DNA from 3 places in the Bordetella sp. FB-8 genome. Region 1 is predicted to be linked to each of the others. Evidence: predicted binding sites of a transcription regulator. Region 1 holds the regulator's gene; each other region holds the start of a gene.
What was found. Region 1 encodes HrcA, which represses chaperone genes, less so after heat shock. Its sites were predicted from a motif close to TTAGCACTCNNNNNNNNNGAGTGCTAA; they were not measured.
Positions count from the first base shown of each region.

Region 2: a site for HrcA is predicted at 3,450-3,476, ahead of rpoH (RNA polymerase sigma factor RpoH). Genes of this name have one in related genera too.
Region 3: a site for HrcA is predicted at 2,510-2,536, ahead of H143_RS0109605 (co-chaperone GroES). Genes of this name have one in related genera too.

Region 1 covers NZ_KB907784.1:334,769-341,719, reverse strand. The annotation lists gene dapB (4-hydroxy-tetrahydrodipicolinate reductase) at 1-64, opposite strand, end outside; gene H143_RS19735 (outer membrane protein assembly factor BamE) at 83-568, opposite strand; gene fur (ferric iron uptake transcriptional regulator) at 740-1,159, shown strand; gene recN (DNA repair protein RecN) at 1,199-2,854, opposite strand; gene H143_RS0101645 (NAD kinase) at 2,864-3,772, opposite strand; gene hrcA (heat-inducible transcriptional repressor HrcA) at 3,893-4,903, shown strand; gene hemH (ferrochelatase) at 4,969-5,934, shown strand; gene grpE (nucleotide exchange factor GrpE) at 6,069-6,599, shown strand; gene dnaK (molecular chaperone DnaK) at 6,819-6,951, shown strand, end outside.
Region 2 covers NZ_KB907784.1:1,538,281-1,545,231, reverse strand. The annotation lists gene H143_RS0107400 (cation:proton antiporter) at 1-2,411, opposite strand, end outside; gene rpoH (RNA polymerase sigma factor RpoH) at 2,523-3,407, opposite strand; gene H143_RS20190 (hypothetical protein) at 3,660-4,376, shown strand; gene H143_RS0107385 (transporter substrate-binding domain-containing protein) at 4,406-5,236, shown strand; gene H143_RS0107380 (glutamate synthase-related protein) at 5,612-6,951, shown strand, end outside.
Region 3 covers NZ_KB907784.1:2,003,861-2,010,811, forward strand. The annotation lists gene H143_RS0109595 (ABC transporter substrate-binding protein) at 1-90, opposite strand, end outside; gene groL (chaperonin GroEL) at 446-2,089, opposite strand; gene H143_RS0109605 (co-chaperone GroES) at 2,128-2,415, opposite strand; gene H143_RS0109610 (CitMHS family transporter) at 2,982-4,262, opposite strand; gene H143_RS0109615 (alpha/beta fold hydrolase) at 4,296-5,243, opposite strand; gene H143_RS20355 (hypothetical protein) at 5,249-5,581, opposite strand; gene H143_RS0109625 (LysR family transcriptional regulator) at 5,663-6,631, shown strand; gene H143_RS0109630 (4Fe-4S dicluster domain-containing protein) at 6,811-6,951, opposite strand, start outside.

The sequences.
Region 1 (6,951 bases):
CGAGCACGGCTTCGATCAGCATGCGGCCCATGCGGCCACGTGCACCGGCAATGGCGATACGCATGAAGAACTCCGGGAAAATTTATTCGAAAGGGGTTGGCGTGGAGCCGCTGCCGCCTTGCGCGGCGGGGAGCGGCGGCTCTTCGGCGTAGTCCTTTGCGCGCCGGATGGCATCTTCAGCCTGTTGCTTGTTGAGCTGGAACGGCTGTTTGTCGGGCTGCGGATCGCCTTCCCAGTGGTCCAGGACATCGTTCTTGAACCAGACGGTGAACTTGCGCTCTTGCGAAACGCCGCTGCCGGTCCGGTAGTAATAGATATAGTCCCAGCGGTCGGCATGCAGCACGTCGGTCAGCGTGGGGCTGCCCAGCACGAAGCGCACCTGGTTGCGGGTCATGCCCGGCTTGAGCTGGGCGACCTGTTCTTGGGTGACCCAGTTGCCTTGCTGGACGCTGTGACGATAGGGGAAACCCCATTTGTCCGAGCTGCAGCCGGCCAGGGCCAGGGCCAGCGAAAGTGCGAGCAGACCGGTACGGGCATAGCGCAACGTGCGGCCGCGAGCCGGCGACACGGAATGGGCGGGAAGGCAATACTGGCGAGCATTCATGAACGCTGGCGACCCTGTAAAGTGATAGTGGAACAGGTAAAACCGTTATCATAAAGGTTTAAGCGAGATATCTGCAGCCGATACCGGATAGTCGGCCTGCCGCATACTTCGCTTCCAGCCGCGGGTGACCACCAAATGAGCGACCAGAGCGATCTGAAGAACATGGGCTTGAAGGCCACTTTTCCGCGCTTGAAGATCTTGGATATTTTTCGCAAGTCGGATCAAAGGCACTTGAGCGCGGAGGATGTCTATCGCGCGCTCATTTCCGAGAGCGTGGAAATCGGCCTGGCCACGGTCTACAGGGTGCTTACGCAGTTCGAGCAGGCCGGCATCCTGGCCCGCAGCCAGTTCGATACCGGCAAGGCCGTGTTTGAGCTGAACGACGGCGACCACCACGATCACATGATCTGCACCAATTGCGGATCCGTGACCGAATTTACCGACACCGATATCGAGAAGCGCCAGCACAAAGTGGCCAAGGACCATGGCTTCACCCTGGAAAGCCACGCCATGGTGCTTTATGGGATTTGCAGCAACTGCCAGAAGCGCCGCTGATCGTCATTTTCGACCGCCTGGCCGGCAATCCGATGCCGCCTAGGAACTGACCTCGATCCCAAGCATCTCCCGGGCATGCCTGCGCGTGGTGTCGGTGATCTTGATGCCGCCCAGCATGCGCGCCAGTTCCTCGACACGCGATTCCGGCGTCAATAGCTCGATACCCGATCGCGTCTTGCCGCGATTTTCCGTTTTGCTGACTTGGTAGTGCGCATTGCCGCAGGCGGCCACCTGGGGCAGGTGCGTTACGCACAGCACCTGATGGCGCTCGCCCAGCTCGCGCAGCAGCTTGCCCACGACCTCCGCCACCGCGCCGCCCACGCCGCTGTCCACTTCGTCGAAGATCAGGGTGGGCACGCGCGCCGCCCGGCTCGCCATGACCGACAGCGCCAGCGAAATGCGCGACAGCTCGCCGCCCGAGGCCACTTTCGCCAGCGGCCGTGGCGTGGCGCCGGCATGGCCGGCCACGCGGAACTCGACGATTTCGCCGCCCTGGGCCGACGGCGCGCCTTCCAGCAGGGCGACCTCGAAAGCGCCACCTTTCATGGACAAAGTCTGCATGGCCTGGCTTACCTGTTTGCCCAGGTCCTTGGCCACCTTGCGGCGCGCGGCCGAAAGCGCGCCGGCCGCCTGGGCGTATTCGGCCTGGGCGGCTTGGACCTGCCGGCGCAGGGCTTCTATGTCAGCCGCGGCCTGCATGTCCGCCAATCGAGCATGCAGGGTGTCGCGCAGCGCGGGGAGTTCGCCGGGTTCGGTTCTGAACTTGCGGGCCAGATCGAAGGCGGCGCCCATGCGCGCCTCGATCTCGGCCAGGCGCTGTGGGTCGAGTTCGACCCGGTCGACATAGCTGTTCATGTCGGACACGGCTTCGTTTATGGCGATATCGGCCGACTCCAGTGCCTGTGCCAAGCTCGTGAGGCTGGGGTCGTGGCGCAGCATCTGCTGGGTTTGATGCATGGCCAGGCCGATGCGCTGGCGGGCCGAGCCGTTCTCGCCGTCCAGCGCTTCGATGACCTGGGTGGCGCCGTCGCGCAGCGACTGGGCATGGGCCAGCCGGGTCTGCTCGGTCTGCAGGGCGTCCCATTCTCCGGGCGCCAGATTCAGGCTGTCGAGTTGGTCAGCCTGCCATCGCAGCCGCTCCTGTTCCGCGGCCAGGGTGCCGGCATCGTGCTCGGCGGCATCGAGCTGCTTGAGCAGAGCGCGCCATTGCTTCCAGGCCTGTGCCACTGACTGGCGCAATGGGGCGTGCCCGCCGTGGGCGTCGAGCAGGTCGCGCTGGGCGTCTGGCCGCATCAGGCTTTGGTGCGCGTGCTGGCCGTGGATGTCCACCAGGTGTTCGCCCAGCTCGCGCAGCAGCGCCACGGTGACCGGGTTGCCGTTGAGATAGGCGCGGCTGCGGCCCTGGGCGTCGACGACGCGGCGCAGCGCCAGTTCCGGCCCGGCGTCGAGTTCTCGCTCAGCCAGCCAGCCCGTCAGCGCCTCGGGCGTGTCGAACAGCGCGGTGATGTCGGCCCGTTGCGCGCCTTCGCGCAGCACGCCGGCATCGCCGCGTTCGCCCAGCGCCAGCGCCAGGGCGTCGATGAGTATCGATTTTCCGGCGCCGGTTTCACCGGAGAAGACGGTGAAACCGGCATCGAAGTGGATTTCGGCCTGTTCGACGATGACGAAGTCGCGGATATGCAGGGTGCGTAGCATGGGTAGGGGCTATCCGAGCTTGGCGCCGGGTTCGGTGTCGTGCGGCATCAGGTTCCAGTGCAGCTTGCGGCGCAGGGTGGAGAAATAGCTGTAGCCTTGCGGATGCACGAAACGGATGTTCCAGGGCGCACGCTGTACCCGGATGCAATCGCCCACCTGAAGGTCGGACCAGGATTGCATGTCGAAGTGCACGTTAGCGCCCGTCTGACCGCGCCCGACGGCGGTGAGCGAGAGCTTGAGTACGCCATCGCCGGGGATAACGATGGGGCGGTTTGACAGGGTCTGCGGCGCGACCGGCACCAGCGCCACGGCGTTCAGGCCAGGGTGCAGCAGCGGGCCGCCGGCCGACAGAGCATAGGCACTCGATCCGGTAGGCGTGGCGATGATCAGGCCGTCGGCGCGTTGGGAGTACATGAAAATGTCGTTGTGCTCGACATGCACTTCGATCATGCCGCCGCGGCCGGCGCGGTTGATGACAACGTCATTCAGCGCCGTGGCGGCGTACATTTGCTGGCTGCCGCGCCAGATGCTGGCGGTCAGCAGCATGCGCTCTTCGATGCGGTAATTACCGTGCAGCATCTGGGCCAGCGCGGTGTGCGCTTCGGGCAGGGAGATGTCGGTGATGAAGCCCAGGTGGCCGTGGTTGATGCCTACGATCAGCGCGCTGTAGGGCGCCAGGTGCCTGGCGACCCCCAGCACGGTGCCGTCCCCGCCCATGACCACGGCCAGTGAGGCGGTCTTGCCGATTTCCTCGAGGGTGGCCACCGGGTACTCGTGTACCTGGGTATTGCGGGCCGTCTCGGTCTCGATCAGCACTGCGCGGCCCGCCCGGGTCAGCATCGACGCCAACGCGCGCAGCGGGCCGTCCAGACCGCTGTCCTGGTACCTGCCGATCAGGGCGATGGTTGGAAAGTGCATCGTGTTTCGCGCCTTTTATTATTCCGTCGACGTAGCGGGTGGATCGATTATAAAGTCGCGGTCCGCCGCGCATAGGGAGAAAAAAACCCCCGACTCGCAAACTTTCCTTAAAATAGGGGCATGGACGACCGCGCGGGCGCATTGCTGAAAGCTCTTATCGAACGCTACATCGCCGATGGGCAGCCGGTAGGGTCGCGCACGCTTTCCAAGGTATTTGACCTGTCGCCCGCCACCATCCGCAATGTCATGGCCGATCTTGAGGACCAGGGGCTGATCCATAGTCCCCACACCTCGGCCGGCCGCATTCCCACGCCCCGCGGCTATCGGATGTTCGTCGACACGCTGCTGGCCGTGCGCGCCTACCAGCTCGAACCTAGCTACGGACACGAAGTGGCCGATATGCTGCCCATGACCGAACCGGCCCGGGCGGTCAATGCGGCCGCGGCGCTGCTGTCCAACCTGACGCAGTTTGCCGGGGTGGTGCTCACGCCCAAGCGTTCTCAGGTGTTTCGCCACATCGAATTCATACGCCTTTCCGACAGGCGCGTGCTGCTGATCATCGTCACGCCCGATGGCGACGTGCAGAACCGCATCCTGGCCATGCAGCGCGACTACAGCGAGGCGGATCTGATCGAGGCGGGCAATTTTTTCAACGTGCATTTCTCGGGCAAGTCTTTCGAGGCGGTGCGGCGCACCCTTTCCACCGAGCTGGCCCAGTTGGGCGAGGACATTTCCAGGCTGATGCAGGCTGCTGTCGAGGCGGGCGCCGAGGCGGCCGACGACGGCGATGCGATGGTGATTTCAGGCGAACGCAAGCTGCTCGAAGTGACCGACATCGCTTCTGACATGGACCGCCTGCGCAAGATGTTCTCGCTGTTCGAGAAAAAGACCGACCTGCTGCAGCTGCTGGACATGTCCCGCCGCGCGCAAGGCGTGCAGATATACATCGGCGGCGATTCGCAGCTCATGCCCGTGGAAGATGTCTCCATCATCACGGCCCCGTACGGAGTGGACGGCAAAGTGGTCGGAACGCTGGGCGTGATCGGACCCACGCGCATGGCCTATGAGCGGGTGATACCCATCGTCGACATCACCGCGCGTCTGCTGTCGAACGCGCTCAGCAACAACTAGCACGCTCAACAGGAATCGTCGTGTCCGCTGATCCTTCGCAAATCCACCGACCCCCGAACGGCCGTATGGGCGTGCTGGTCGTCAACCTGGGTACGCCCGAGGCGCCGACGCCGCATGCCATCCGGCAGTATCTGGCCGAGTTCCTGTCCGATCAGCGCGTGGTCGAGCTGCCGCGGCTGCTGTGGCTGCCCATTCTGTACGGCGTGATACTGCGCAGCCGTCCCAAAAGGCTGGCTCCTCGCTACGCCGGCATCTGGCTGGAAGGCGGCTCGCCGCTACTGGTCTACAGCCGCCGCCAGGCCGACGGACTGGCCGAGCGGCTGGCGGCCAGCGGGCTGGATGTCCGCGTCGAGCTTGCCATGCGCTACGGTCGGCCTGCCATCGCCGATGCCATGGCGGCGCTGCGTGCGGCCGGGTGCGAACGCATCGTGGTGCTGCCGCTGTATCCGCAATACTCGGGCAGCACGACCGGCTCGGTCGTCGATGCCGTGATGGCGCAAGTCGGACCCCTGGGGCTGGTGTCCAAGCCGCGCGTCATTGAGCACTTCTACGAGGATCCCGCTTACCTGGATGCCCTGGCCGGCCGCATCGCCCGGCACTGGCAGGACCACGGACATCCGGACAAGCTGCTGATGAGCTTTCACGGCCTGCCGCGGCGCATGATCGATCGTGGCGATCCCTACTACCGCCACTGTCTGGAAACCGCTGCGCTGCTGCGCCAGCGTCTGGGTCTGATCGAATCCCGCTCCGAGGTCACGTTCCAGAGCCGTTTCGGCGCGCAACGCTGGCTCGAACCCTATACCTTGCCGCGCTTGCAGGCCCTGCCCGGTGAGGGGGTCAAATCGGTGGACGTGGTATGTCCAGGCTTCATGGCCGACTGCCTCGAGACGCTGGAGGAGATCGACCAGCTCTGCCGGGAAGCGTTCATCGAGGCCGGGGGCAAGCAGTTCCGTTACATCCCCGCGCTCAATGATGATCCGACCTGGTTGGATGGAATGGCGCGGCTGGTGCAACGCCAGCTGCAGACCTGACTGCGTGGCGCCGATGGCGTCCTGCGACCTTCGGTTGCCGCTTTACGCCAGGCAGAGTCAGGCCCTTGAAATCCGCGAACCCATCTCCATATGGTCGAGATAGGTATTCGTAACATTTTCTTCCGGAGGACCCCATGACGGCACCCCAAGAGCCGATCGATCCCAGCCTTGCAACCCAAGCAGGGGACGATCTGCAAACCGAGCTGAACACCCTGCGCGCTGAGTTGGAATCCGTCCAATCCGCCCTGCAGACCCAGCAGGATCAGGTGCTGCGCGCCATGGCGGAGGCGGAGAACGTGCGCCGGCGCGCCCAGGAAGACGTGAGCAAGGCCCGCAAGTTCGGCATCGAATCCTTCGCCGAAGGCCTGGTTCCGGTCAAGGACAGCCTGGAAGCCGCCCTGGCTCAGACCGACCAGACCGTCGAAACACTGCGCGAAGGGGTTCAGATGACCCTCAGGCAACTCGCCAGCGCGTTCGAGCGCAATCTGCTCAAGGAAATCGCGCCGGCTCAGGGCGACAAATTCGATCCGCATCAGCACCAGGCCATTTCCTCGGTGCCCGCCGAGCAGCCCGCCAATACCGTGGTTCAGGTACTGCAAAAGGGCTACGCCATTGCCGACCGCACCTTGCGCCCGGCGCTGGTGGTGGTTTCCGCGGGCCAGTAAACGGGTTCGAACCCAGGGCCCGGAGGAATCCGAAGCGCGGGGCGGCCAAACGCGGGGCGGCCAAGCGCAGCCCACCGGGAGATCATCGGAATTACGCAGGGCAGCCTCGGCGCGTAAAGAACCTAAACAGGCCTTGAAAAGCCGAAATCGGCCCTTAATTACCAGACATCCAAGCATTCAACCCATTTAACGTATTCACTTATCAAGGTAAGAAATACCATGAGCAAGATCATCGGCATCGACCTGGGCACCACCAATAGCTGCGTGGCTGTCGTCGAAGGCGGCCAAGTCAAGATCATCGAAAACGCCGAAGGCGCCCGCACCACGCCTTCGATCATCGCCTATATGGATG
Region 2 (6,951 bases), 1.2 Mb from region 1:
AGCGCGTCGAAGTCCCGGGCCGAGAGCATTAGCAGCTTGCTGTAGCCCAGCGAGGTCACCCTGGGCGTGACCTGCCGCTCGCCCAGCAAGGCCAGCTCGCCGAAGAACTCTCCGCTGCCCAGCTCCACCGCCGTGCCGTCCGGCAGATGCACGGCCACGGCGCCCGAAGCCACGAAGCACATGGCGGCGCCGTAACTGCCGCGTCCCAAGATGGGCTGGTCCGGCAAGGCCAGGCGCGGCCGCAGCAGGCGGCCGATGGCGCGCAGCGATTCGGCGCTCAGGCCTTCGAACAGCGGCACCCGCTTGATCAGGTCGGCCGCGCCCATTTCCATGTCCAGCGGCGGATGGCGGTCGATATGCCGCCAGCGGCTGTTCAATTGGCTCATCAGATCGGCATACACCTCGCCGCCGATCAGGAACTGATCCAGCATGGTGCGGTAGCGCCGACGCTCGAGTTCGCGGGCCACCCGGCCCAGATAGCTTTCCTGCAGCCACTGCGCGTAGGACGGGTATTGCAAATTAAGCGCCTGCATGGCGTTCTCGACCAGGCTCAGGCGGCGCTGGTGGATGTCGACGATGCGCTGGGCCACCTCCTGGCCCAGAAGCGGCCCGAGTTCGTCGTGCGCGAATTTAAGGAGTTGCTGCACCACCGAGCGTTTGGTCATCAGCGCGGAGAAGCGTTGCGCCAGCTCGCGCGCCAGCCAGCCCTGCCAGCCGAACAGGTCGTACATGCGCAAGGCGATGCGGAAACCGCGGCCGTATCGCACGTCGGCCTCGATGGCCGCCTGCAAGCCTGGCAACCCATGCGAACGGATCGAATCCTCCAGCCGCTCGGCGCGCGCCAGCAGGTTCTCGGCCATGCGCCAGTCGACGATCTGCGCCTTGAGAATGTCGAAGAACATTTCCTGTTCGCGCTGCGCCACAGCGGCCAGGCCCACCCGCACGCGCTGCTCGACGGTCAGCTGGGCCGCCTGCGCGTCCTGAACGCTGGCCAGGCTGGCATCGAACACGGCGTGGATGCGTGCGCTGGCTTCGCTGCCGATGTGATCGGTGCGCGCGATCTCGTCGGTGCGCTCCTGCAGGTCTTCCAGGGCGATGATGAGCGCCTGGTTGCGCAGGCTGTGCTCCATGGGCGAGAGCTGGTTCAGGCCCAGCATGCCGATCAGCCAGCGCAGCGTCGTGCCGTTGATCAAGAGCGTCATCAGCACGAAACCCGTGGTGGCCACGCCCACGAACTGTCGCACGGATTCGGGAATGGCGTCCTTCTCGATTACCGCCAGCGCCAGCGCCAGCGATACGGCCCCGCGCAGGCCGCCCCACAGCATCACAGCCTTGTAGGACTTGCTGACCCGGGAGCTCATGCGCATCACGCGCAGCAGCGGCAGCAGGCCGAACACCACGACGGCGCGCGCCGCCAGCGTGGCGGCGAACACCACCAGCACCATGCTCAACTCCAGCCAGCCGGCATGGGCCATCATGCGCGGAATCAGCATCGAGGCAAACAGGAAGATCAGCGAATTGGCCCAGAAGCCGAACTGTTCCCAGGCCAGAGCCAGGTGTTCGAAGGTGCCTGGAGACATGCGCGTGCGGCCCGTCGAACCCACCACCAGCCCGGAGATGACCGTGGCCACCACGCCCGATACACCCAGGTAGTGTTCGGGGATGTAGAAGGAAAGATAGGCCAGGCTGAGCGTGAGCGTGATCTCGGCCGTGGGAAAGCCGCGCAGCAACGCGAACAGCCAGCAAGCCGCGCGCCCCATGATGTAACCAGCCAGCCCGCCGCCCAGGAAGGTGAACAGGAAGGCGCCCAGCACGCCGCCCACCGACAGCCGGCCATGTTCCATCGCGCCGCCGGCCAGCGTCGCCACCAACACCGAGTACAGGGCGATGGATGCCGCGTCGTTGAGCAGGCTCTCGCCTTCAATCAGCGTAGTCAGCCGCTTGGGCGCCCCCACTTCGCGAAAGATGCTCACCACGGCCACCGGATCGGTCGTGGCCACGATAGCCCCCAGCAGCAGGCAGGCGATGATCCCGTAGTTCGAAGCCGCGTTCAGGGCCAGGCCTACCACGATGGTGCAGACCACCACCGCCACGATGGCCATCAGCAGAATGGGACCCAGGTCGTCCATCAGGCGACGCACGTTCATCGACAGCGACGTTTCGAACAGCAGCACCGGCAGGAACACCATGAGGAAGGTGTCCGACGAAATCTCGAAGTGATCGATGGTGGCGAGCAGATCGCCCAGCACTGGAGGCACCCACCCGTGCCAGTGCATGAGAATGCCGAGTAGGCAGCCGACGATCGCCAGCAGCACCGAATACGGCAGCTTGAGGCGGGCCGCCAGAGGCGGCATGAAGCAGACCAGCGTGAGCAGGCCGGCAATGCCGAAAACGATCAGGCCGACGTCCATGCGCCTCGAGGCTCCTTGTCTATGCGAACCTCAAGGATAGCGGATAGTGGGTTTGCGAAACGCCCAAGGCGCCGACCCGCGGCGCCTTGGGCGTTTACAGCGGCTTGAAGATCAGGCCGGCGCGAGGGCGCCGCGCATCTTCTTGAGCGCGGCCGCCTCGATCTGGCGGATGCGCTCGGCCGACACGCCGAACTCGGCGGCCAGATCGTGCAGCGTCAGGCCGCCGTCGTCCTGCAGCCAGCGCGCCTCGATGATGCGGCGCGAGCGCGCATCCAAGCCCTCGAGCGCCTGGGTCAGCCCCTCGCCCTCCAGGGCGGTGTGCGCTTTGCGGGCCAGCACGCGCGTAGGTTCCTCGCGGCCTTCGTCGGACAGATAGGCGATGGGCGCAAAGCTGTCCTCGTCGTCGTCCTGGCCTTCCAGCGAAAGGTCGCGGCCGGACAGGCGCACTTCCATTTCGCGCACGTCTTCGCGGCGCACATTCAGCTCTTCGGCGATATGGTCGACCTGCTCGCTGGCCAGCGTCTGGCCATCGGGCCGCATGCTGCGCAGATTGAAGAAAAGCTTGCGCTGTGCCTTGGTGGTGGCCACCTTGACCATGCGCCAGTTGCGCACGATGTATTCATGGATCTCGGCCTTGATCCAGTGCACGGCGAAAGACACCAGGCGCACACCGCGTTCGGGGTCGAAGCGTTTGACGGCCTTCATCAGGCCAACGTTGCCTTCCTGGATGAGATCGGCGTGCGGCAGGCCGTAGCCCAGATATTGACGTGCCACCGACACCACCAGGCGCAGGTGCGACAGGATGAGCTCGCGCGCGGCCTCGAGATCTTCATGATCGCGCAGGCGGCGAGCAAGATCGGTTTCGCGTTCGGCGCTGAGCACCGGCAGGCGGTTGACCGTCGAGATATAGGCGTCAATGGTGCCGAGCGCGCCCGGGTTGGCCACTGCCAACGCCAGCGCGTTGGACCTGTCCGTCGCGATACTGGCTGCTTTCATGGCGTGGCCTCCTGAAGGTAGGAAATAAGCATTTGAATGATGTTAGCACTCTACTTTGTCGAGTGCTAATTTGACCTTTCCAGCATGTAGGAGTTCCCTGCGGGAGCGGTTATTCCCGCTAGGCGCGCGGCCGCTTATGCAGCGCGCTGTTACGCCTGCGCACGATTTGCCCCCGGATGACCATCGACGACAGCGGCACTATTTAATATAGTGACCCCAACCCTCTTGCGTCCCCTTGCAAGGTTAAATCTCATGGCTCGTCTGCCCCGACTGTATGCTCCCGGGCTGCCCCAATTGGTGCAGGCCAGTTTCGTCCAGCCATTGGCGGCGCCGGGCCAGCCCGCGCCGCAGGACATTCTCAACCAGCTCGTCGGCTGGCTGGGCGACTCGGCCCAGCGCCACAAAGTGGCCGTGCATGGCTGGGTCCTTGCCACCGACCGCATCCTGCTCCTGGCCACTCCGGCCGACGAATCCGGCCTGCCTCGTCTGATGCAGACCCTGGGGCGCAACCTGGCGGCCCGCCTGCGCGGGGGCAGGGTCTTCGCCGGGCGCTACCGGTCGGCCCTGCTCGAACCCCACCCCTGGGTACTGCGCGCCCAGATCTGGCTTGAAACCTACCCCGTGCGCAGCGGCGGCGCGTCCGACCCGGATTCCTGGCCCTGGTCCTCGGCCGGCAGCCACACCGGCGCCAGCCACCAGACGCCCGCCCCGTCGTGGCAGACGGACCACGCCGACTACTGGGCCTGCGGCAACACGCCCTTCGACCGCCAGGCCAATTACCGCAAGCTGCTGCAAGACGGCCTTTCGCGCGACGAGTCCCAGCGCATTGAACAAGCTGTCTCGGGCCAATGGGCGCTGGGCGGACCGGCCTTTATCGCCAGCCTGTCCCACACCGCCAGCCGCCGCGTCTCGCCCGGCCATCGCGGCCGCCCCCGCAAGAAGCCGCTGCCCGGCACGGCCGCATCTTAGGGTCTTTTGACATGAGTTTTTGCCGTTAAATGCGTCGCCCGAAACACCTTGTCGCCGCCTGCGCCGCCGTCATTTCCCTCACCCTGCTAGGTGGCACCGCCCGCGCCCAGGACGCACTGGCGCGCGCCCAGGCCGCAGGCGTGCTGCACATTGCCACGGAAGAGCAATTCCCTCCCTACGATTTCATCCAGGACGGCAAGCACGCCGGCTTCAACGTCGACCTGTTCGCGCAGATCGGCCATAAGCTGGGCTTGAAGATCGATTGGATCGACCGGCCCTGGCCCAGGATCATGCTCGGTCTGCAATCGAGGAAATTCGACCTTGCCGGGGGTCCGGCTCCGATCACGGCCGACCTGGCCAAAACCTTCCGCTTCCTGCCGCCCGTCTCCAGCGCCCAGACCATGATCGAAATCCGCAAGGGCGAAACCGGCCTGGTCAAACCCGCGGACATCGCAGGCAAGAAAATCGGTGCGCAGCGCGGCTCTTTCGCCCTGGCCGAGCTCAGAAGGTTCAACACAACCCTGCCCAGGCCTGTCGCTATCGTCGAGTATGCCGACAATCGCCTGGCCAATGCCGATCTGAAGGCCGGCCGCCTGGACGGCGTGGCCATTGCCGCCAACGACGTCATGGAAGTCCTGCGTCACAGCCCCGGCGTCTTCGGCGTGGTCCAGCCTGGCTTCGGTACTCGGGTCTATTACGGCTACATGATGCGCGATGACGGCGATTCCAGGTCGCTCTTCGAGGCAATCTCGAACGCCATGCGAGAACTCACCCAACAGGGCAAGCTTGCGGAACTGCAGACCAAGTGGTTCGGCCAGGCCATTACCGTGCCCGCCAAGGCACCCAAGCCTGAGCAGTAAGCGCCTTATCGCCCTGAAGATTCCCAAAATAAAATGGGGTCTTATCAATGTATAAAATCGCTTTTTCTCACCCGCCCATAAAAGGTGAGTTGATTACTATATTGTTTTTAAAAAGAAAAATAAATGTCCCCATTTTTAAAAGTATCTTGCCATTGGAATAAAATTTAGGGACATACCCTTTTTATTGCACTTGCACATCGAATCCCGGCGCGCTATCTTCGCCCTACTGTTTCTGACAACAATTCCCGCAGTCCCCACGCGGAGCGCGCCATGCCCCCTATTTCGTCCTCCCTCTCCCGCCATGCCGACGTGCCGGCCGCGCCTGTGCCGGCCGCGCCTAAGCCGGCCGCGCCCATCGATGCCAGCCGCATCGGAATGCCGCCGGCCCAAGGGCTGTACCACCCCAGCAACGAGCATGACGCCTGCGGCGTGGGCTTCGTCGCTCATATCAAGGGACACAAGAGCCACACCATCATCCAGCAGGGCCTGAAGATCCTCGAAAACCTGGACCATCGCGGCGCGGTCGGCGCCGACAAGCTCATGGGCGATGGCGCGGGCATCCTGATCCAGATTCCCGACCAGCTCTACCGCGATGACATGGCGCAGCGCGGCATCGTGCTGCCCCAACAGGGCGAATACGGCGTGGCCATGGTCTTCCTGCCCAAGGAAACCGCCTCGCGCCTGGCCTGCGAACAGGAGCTCGAGCGCTCGGTGCGCGCCGAGGGCCAGATCGTGCTGGGCTGGCGCGACGTACCGGTGGACACCGACATGCCCATGTCGCCCGCCGTGCGCTCGGTCGAACCGGTCATCCGCCAGCTCTTCATCGGCCGCGGCCCCGACGTCATGGTGCCCGACGCGCTGGAACGCAAGCTCTACGTCATCCGCAAAACCGCCAGCCACGCCATCCAGGCCATGCAACTGGCCCACGGCAAGGAATACTTCGTGCCCTCGGCCTCGGTGCGCACCGTGGTCTACAAGGGCCTGCTGCTGGCCGACCAGGTTGGGCGCTACTACCGCGACCTGGCCGACCCGCGCACCGTTTCGGCCCTGGCGCTGGTGCACCAGCGCTTCTCGACCAACACCTTCCCCGCCTGGCCGCTGGCCCACCCCTACCGCATGATTGCCCACAACGGCGAGATCAACACGGTCAAGGGCAACTTCAACTGGCTGCGCGCGCGCGAAGGCATGATGCAGTCGGCCGTACTCGGCGACGACCTCAAAAAACTCTACCCCATCGTCTACGAGGGCCAGTCCGATACGGCAACTTTCGACAACTGCCTGGAACTGCTGGTCAACTCCGGCTATGCGCTCTCGCATGCCATGATGATGATGATCCCCGAGGCCTGGGAGCAGCACACCCAGATGGACGCCAGCCGCCGCGCCTTCTACGAATACCACGCGGCCATGATGGAGCCCTGGGACGGCCCCGCCGCCATCGCCTTTACCGACGGCCGCCAGATCGGCGCCACGCTGGACCGCAACGGTCTGCGCCCGGCCCGCTACCTGGTCACCGACGACGACATGGTCATCCTGGCCTCCGAGGCCGGCACCCTGCCCATCCCCGAGCACCGCATCACCAAGAAATGGCGCCTGCAGCCGGGCAAGATGTTCCTCATCGACCTGGAGCAAGGCCGCATCATCGACGACGCCGAGGTCAAGGCGCAACTGGCCAACAGCCGCCCGTATCGCCAGTGGATCGACCGCCTGCAGGTCAA
Region 3 (6,951 bases), 1.7 Mb from region 1:
GCCGCCTTGCGACACGAAGGTAATCTTGCCGCTGGCGTACACGGCAGGCGCGGCACATATGCATCCAACTGCGACCGATGCGATTGTCATGGCCTTCAAGGGGAAATTCTGCAATTTGCTCACGATCGCTCCTTGATTCTGTTGAAGGGGGGATTTGTCTTCAGTACGCCTTGCCCCTTATGGACACCATCCGCTCACAGTGTTCTGGTTTGACAGGCTGGATCGACTATATGTGAACCTATTTCGTGGTGACAACGCCGAAATTGTTGGAGCCGGCATTACATGAAGTCATGTTGTCGGCATGCATTTCCATCGGTGCGACTGGTATCGGCTTTCCAAAATGACTAACGCCTCAAAAGCTGGATGCTCCAACTTTTGAGGCGTAGAAGAAAAACCTCGAAGGGGGCAGGCTGGACGCCTGCCCTGGCAGCGCGGACGGACTTGCTTAGAAGTCCATGCCGCCCATGCCACCCATGCCGCCGCCGGGCATGGCGGGAGCAGCGGGCTTGTCTTCGACCAGCTCGACCACGGCAGCTTCGGCCGTCAGCAGCAGGCTGGCGACGGAAGCGGCGTTCTGCAGAGCGGTGCGGGTGACCTTGGTCGGGTCCAGCACGCCTTGCTCGACCAGGTCGACGTACTGACCGGTCGCGGCGTTGTAGCCGTAGTTGCCCTTGCCGTTGAGCACGTTGTTCACCACCACGCTGGCTTCTTCGCCGGCGTTGGTGACGATGGTGCGCAGGGGTTCTTCAACCGCGCGCAGGATCAGCTTGATGCCGGCGTTCTGGTCGGGGGTGTCGCCTTGCAGGCCGGTGATGGCTTGCTTGGCGCGCAGCAGGGCCACGCCGCCGCCAGCCACAACGCCTTCTTCCACCGCGGCACGCGTGGCGTGCAGGGCGTCTTCGACGCGGGCCTTCTTTTCCTTCATTTCGACTTCGGTGGCAGCACCGACGCGGATCACGGCAACGCCACCGGCCAGCTTGGCCACGCGTTCTTGCAGCTTCTCGCGGTCGTAGTCGGAGGTGGCTTCCTCGATCTGCACGCGAACTTGCTTGACGCGCGCTTCGATGTTCTTGCTGTCGCCGGCGCCGTCGATGATCGTGGTGTTTTCCTTGGCCACTTCGATGGTCTTGGCCTGGCCCAGTTCAGCCAGGGTCGCCTTCTCGAGCGACAGGCCGGTCTCTTCCGAGATCACGGTGCCGCCGGTCAGGATGGCGATGTCTTCCAGCATGGCCTTGCGGCGGTCGCCGAAACCCGGCGCCTTGACGGCGGTGGTCTTGAGGATGCCGCGGATGTTGTTCACCACCAGGGTCGCCAGGGCTTCGCCCTCGACGTCTTCGGCGATGATCAGCAGCGGGCGGCTCGACTTGGCCACTTGTTCCAGCACGGGCAGCAGATCGCGGATGTTGCTGATCTTCTTGTCGTAGATCAGGACATAGGGGCTGTCCAGCGTGGCGACTTGCTTGTCGGGGTTGTTGATGAAGTAGGGCGACAGGTAGCCGCGGTCGAATTGCATGCCTTCGACGACGTCCAGCTCGTTTTCCAGCGACTTGCCGTCTTCGACGGTGATGACGCCTTCCTTGCCGACCTTGTCCATCGCGTCGGCGATGATCTGGCCGATCGAGGCATCGCTATTGGCCGAAATCGAGCCGACCTGGGCGATTTCCTTGCTGGTGGTGACCGGCTTCGAAATCTTCTGCAGTTCAACCACGGCGGCGGCGACAGCCTTGTCGATACCGCGCTTCAGATCGATGGGGTTGAAACCGGCGGCGACGTACTTCAGGCCTTCCTGAACGATGGCCTGGGCCAGCACGGTGGCGGTGGTCGTACCGTCACCGGCGTTGTCGGAGGTCTTGGAGGCGACGTCCTTGACCAGTTGGGCGCCGATGTTCTCGAACTTGTCCTTCAGTTCGATTTCCTTGGCAACGGACACGCCGTCCTTGGTCACGGTCGGGGCGCCGAACGAGCGTTCGAGCACGACGTTGCGGCCCTTGGGACCCAGGGTGGTCTTGACGGCGTTGGCGAGGATATTCACGCCACGGACGATGCGCACGCGTGCGTCATCGCCGAACAGAATTTGTTTGGCAGCCATTTCTCAGCTTCCTTATTTGAATTCGGGTTAAAGCGAAATTACAGGATCACGGCGAGGACTTCGTCCTCGCGGATGACGAGCACTTCGTCGCCATCGACCTTCACGCTCTGGCCGGCGTACTTGCCGAACAGCACCTTGTCGCCGACCTTCAGGTCGACCGGCAGGACCTTGCCGTCTTCGGTTTTCTTGCCGGGGCCGACGGCCAGGACTTCACCTTGATCGGGTTTTTCAGCGGCGCTGTCGGGGATGACGATGCCTGAGGCAGTCTTGCGCTCGTTGTCCAGGCGTTTCACGATCACGCGATCGTGCAGGGGACGCAGGGCCATTTGGAACTCCTAATTCTGTAAAAGAAAAGCCAATGGGATTGGTGCGGGTGACACGGGAGGCAGACTTCCTGGAGCCAGAAGGCGACGGGAGGTGTTAGCACTCACCGATGACGAGTGCTAATTATAGGGGCAGGACGGGAAGGTTCAAGAGGGGGGCAGAATTCTTACGGTCGAATCTTTTGTCGAATTTCACTCAAGTTGGAATTTATTTCATTGAAAATAGAACTGTCCCCAAGTGCTAGATCCTTATTTCATGCGGTTTCCCGGCCGATTTTAAGAGATGAAATATCTTCCTTGAATCGGCCTTTTCGACCCAAAAATTAGTCACTCCGAAGGGCATTTAGTCTAGAAAAAATGTAACAAAATAAATCCGAGAATTGAATTTCGACTTAGATGAGAGCTTCAAGAGGCGTTGCCGCTTGGGTGCCTCGGCCTCCGGATCCCATCCTCATCATCACAAAGACCCGTTCGACCGTCTGCTGGTTGTACAAGCGCTGACCGAACCCCTGAGGCGTGCTTACGCACGACCCGCTTGTGGCTTTGTACAGTGACACGATCCTGCAGGCCTAGATTTGGATGGCGCCCGTACCGACCGCGGCTAGCAACACCACCCAGGAAATAACCCAGGTGTAAAAAAATGCGTGGCGCAGGTGTTGTCCGAAGTCAACCTCGGCAAGCCCCGCGGCAAGATACGCGCTGCCGACCATCGGGCTGATGGCGAAGCCAACGTTTTCGCCAATCATCATGGCGTGTGCCACGGATTCCGGTGAAATACCGTACGGCGTCACCATTTTCACGGCGATGGGGAGGATCCCGAAGTAGTAAGCATCCGAGCCGATTCCCATACCGATCGGTGCGGCGAAGACACCCAGGACCAGGTGGACATAGGGCCCCAAGGCGGCGGGCATGACCGACACGAGAGCATTGGCCAATTGATCCAGCATGCCGCTGTGCGTCAGCACCCCGAGAAATATCCCGGCGGAAAACAATACCGCCGCCAGCAACAAAGCCTCTGAAGCATGGCGTTTGATCATATCCATTTGATCTTTCGCCCCGCCATAATTGACTAGCAATGCAAGGGCCAGCCCCACCATAAAAACCAATACACCAGGTAGGCGCGGGAACGCGACGAGGCAGAAGATGACTGCAGCCGTCAGGCTTAGATTAAAGATGTACCGCAACTTCGGCACCGTCAAGCTCGACTTGAGTCCGGATTGCGCATCGGCGGCATCGATGGGCTCGGTGGGGCGGACCTTCCTTCCTAGCCACCATGCAAGGGTCATGGTGGCCACAAGACCGATCAGTTGCGGAATCAACAATGGACGCCATAGATATACGGGATCGGTCTTGAGGACGCTGGCGGCGCGTAGCGTCGCGGGCGTCCATGGCAGCATATTCATAATGCCCGCGGTCATTCCTGCAATCATCGGCAAGTGCAGGGTATTGATTTTCAATCGACGATAGATGGGCAGGAAAGCAGTAATGGTAACGACGTAAGTCGTGGCGCCCGCGCCATCCAAATGGCAGATCGCCGTGACCAGAACCGTAGTCATCATTACCAGGGATGGGTTGGCGCCTGCTTTCCTGACGACCGCCCGTACCAGCGGGTCAAACAGGCCTTGCTCGCTCATCAAACTGAAATAGAGAATCGCGAAAACGAACAGCGCCACGATCGGAGAGACCGAGTTCATGCCCGCCACGGAAAACTTGAAAATCGTGGTGGGTGGGAAGCCCGCAATCGCGGCCATGACAAGGGGGACCAACACGAACACCACAACGGGAGCCGCGCGGCTGCTCATCAGCAGAACCAGCGTGGCAAGAATCATTACCGCGGCGACGAGCACCATATTTGTCTCCTGTATTTTTGTTGTCTATCGGGATCAAGCCGTGGTCAACCAGGCGATGACATCCCGGACGATTAGATCGGCATTCCTGTCCAGCATCACGAAGTGGGTATTGCCCCGAATGTCTTGTTCGGGCAAATCTAGAACGCTCACTGCGGTCTTTGTGTCGCGCAATCTCTCGACATAACCGTCGACGGTATGGCGATATGTCTGCCACGTGACATGACCCGCGATGTAGTCTCCCCATACCACCAAGTGAGGGGGAAGCCCGGAAATCGCGGGATCGTGATCCGGCGCGCCCGATGGCTCGATTGCCACCACTTTGCGCACGAACTCGGGGGCTTGCCGGGCGGCCTTCAATGCGAAGCCACCGCCCTGGCTATGTCCGATTACAAAGCAAGGTCCCACTCGACGCAAAAGCGCCAAGTAGGCCTGCATGGTGATGTCTTCATGCCCGGCCCATCTAGGCACCCATTGTTTGGCGAATTGATCAAATGCATTGACCGGGAACTGGACGCCTGGATGTGGTCGACGTTGATCGGGGTTTGTTGCATAGCCCTGCGAAGTGCCGAACCGAAACATTTGCCAGGCCTCGTTCTTGCTGCGAAACAGGGGCTCGTCCTTGTAGATTTCTGGGAAGCTGTTCCAGCCAGAACGTCCGCGTTCCACCGCATCGCTGACATAGACATCGAACCCGGCCTCCAGGAAGCGATGCAGCCAGCCTGGACGCCCATCGGGCGTTGTTTCCCAATTCACACCTGTCATGCCGCCGCCATGCCACAAGAGGACCGGAAACGGATGGCGGGGTTGTGCCTGCAAATACCCTTGCACGTACATCTGCCCGGTCTCGTAATCGCCGTTCGGATCCACCGGTCGCGAAGACGCCCCCTGTGCCAGACGCCGGCTCTGAACGGGTCGGTCCGATATCTGCGCGCTTTTTCCGCCGATGTGAAAACTCACCAGTCCTTTCAAGTTCAAGGCCATGGCGCTCAGTTCCTCGCATAGAGCTGATGGCTTTCCTGTGGAAAACAACGAATGCGCGTGCAGTCGATGCCCAGGGCATTCCTGCACAGCGCATCCAGCTCTTGCATAAAGCGTTGCATGACGGCATCGGCCCGATGCGCACTATTGCGGTATTGCACCGACAGATAAGCTGCTCTGCCGTGCAGGGGATGGATTGCGCCGATGACCTGAATCTGAACTTTATTGGCATCAGCCTTCAGTACTTCTAGGCAGAGTTGCTCGGCGCACTCGACGAATCGATCGAACTGTTGGGGCGAATAATGCGGTGCATCGGCCACGGTCAAAGTCACGACTGGCATGGTCTTACCTCCTATTGGCCGCGAATTGTAAGCAGGGCAATTGATGCATACAATCAATTAAATCTGAATAACTATTCTCCTATGAGCATTAATTACAGTCTCGACGACCTGCACGCTTTTTTTGAAATCGCGCGGCTGGGCAGCTTTCACACCGCTGCAGAACGTCTGCACTTGTCGCCCTCCGCGGTAAGTCGCCGCATCAAGGAAATGGAAGATTCCCTCGGGGTGCGGCTACTTGACCGCACGACGCGCTCCGTGGCCTTGACCGAGGCGGGGCGCTGCCTATACGAATCGGCCACGCCGCTGATTTCCGCTCTGGACGACGCCGTGTTCAACAGTGTCCGGCAGGGTCGAGGCGAACATGGTGCGATCTGCATTTCGACTCTTAGTAGTGCCGCCTTCTCCGTCGTGCCTCAGGCCCTGGAGGCCTTTCGCATGCGCTTCCCCAACATACGCATACAGATCATCGACGACACGGGGCGCCGGGTCACCGACAACGTTCTGGACCGCTACTGTCTGTTCGCGTTGACCACGCTAGGCTTTCAGCACAGCGATCTGCACGTGGAGCCTATCGTCATGGATCCCTACGTTCTAGTCCTTCCCAGGGGCGTGCTGCCCCAATCAAAACGTGGCATGAACTGGGTCGATCTGCATCAGATCGGGACGCATGGCATCACGCTCACCGGTCTGCGTAAGACCAGCGCCAACCGGCAGCAAATCGATCAGGCGCTTCGGGCCGTCGGAATCGAAGCCCCTTGGTTCGATGAGGTAGAAAACATACCCGCTATGTTGGGCCTGCTGAGACAGGGGAAGGCCGCCGCGGTCATGCCAGACCTTGCGTTAGGAGCCTGCCGCGATTGGGATCTGGTTTCAATTGCGCTGAAAGCACCGGTGATCGCGCGCGAGATCGGCCTCATCCGCAGAAAAGATACGAGCCTGACTGAGCCGGCCCTATACCTGTGGAAGCAGTTGCGACAAGCGCTGCAAGTCCATCGCACGAGTTCAGCATCGAGACGGCTGCGTACCGGGCGCCAGCCTCCATCGCGATGAATTTCAACGTCGCGCTCTTCAATTCAGTGCTGTAGCACTCCCCTCAAGAGGGCTTCTAAGCCGTCGATTCTAGAAAATCCTCAATCTTGGGTGCACATCAGACGTTCGGCCGAGTAACAGGCCGCTCCCGGATTTTGCCTTGCGCAGTTCTCTTGCGCCATCAGCGAAGACATTCGGCCCTATGCTGCCCTGATCAGTTTGATCGCGCGCTCAGGGCACGCCGTCACGCAAAGGCCGCACGAGCGGCAGGCGTTCGCGTTCGGCGTGTAGGCAACTTTCATTCCATGCACGCGCAGCTTGAGGCGATGCATCAAATCGAG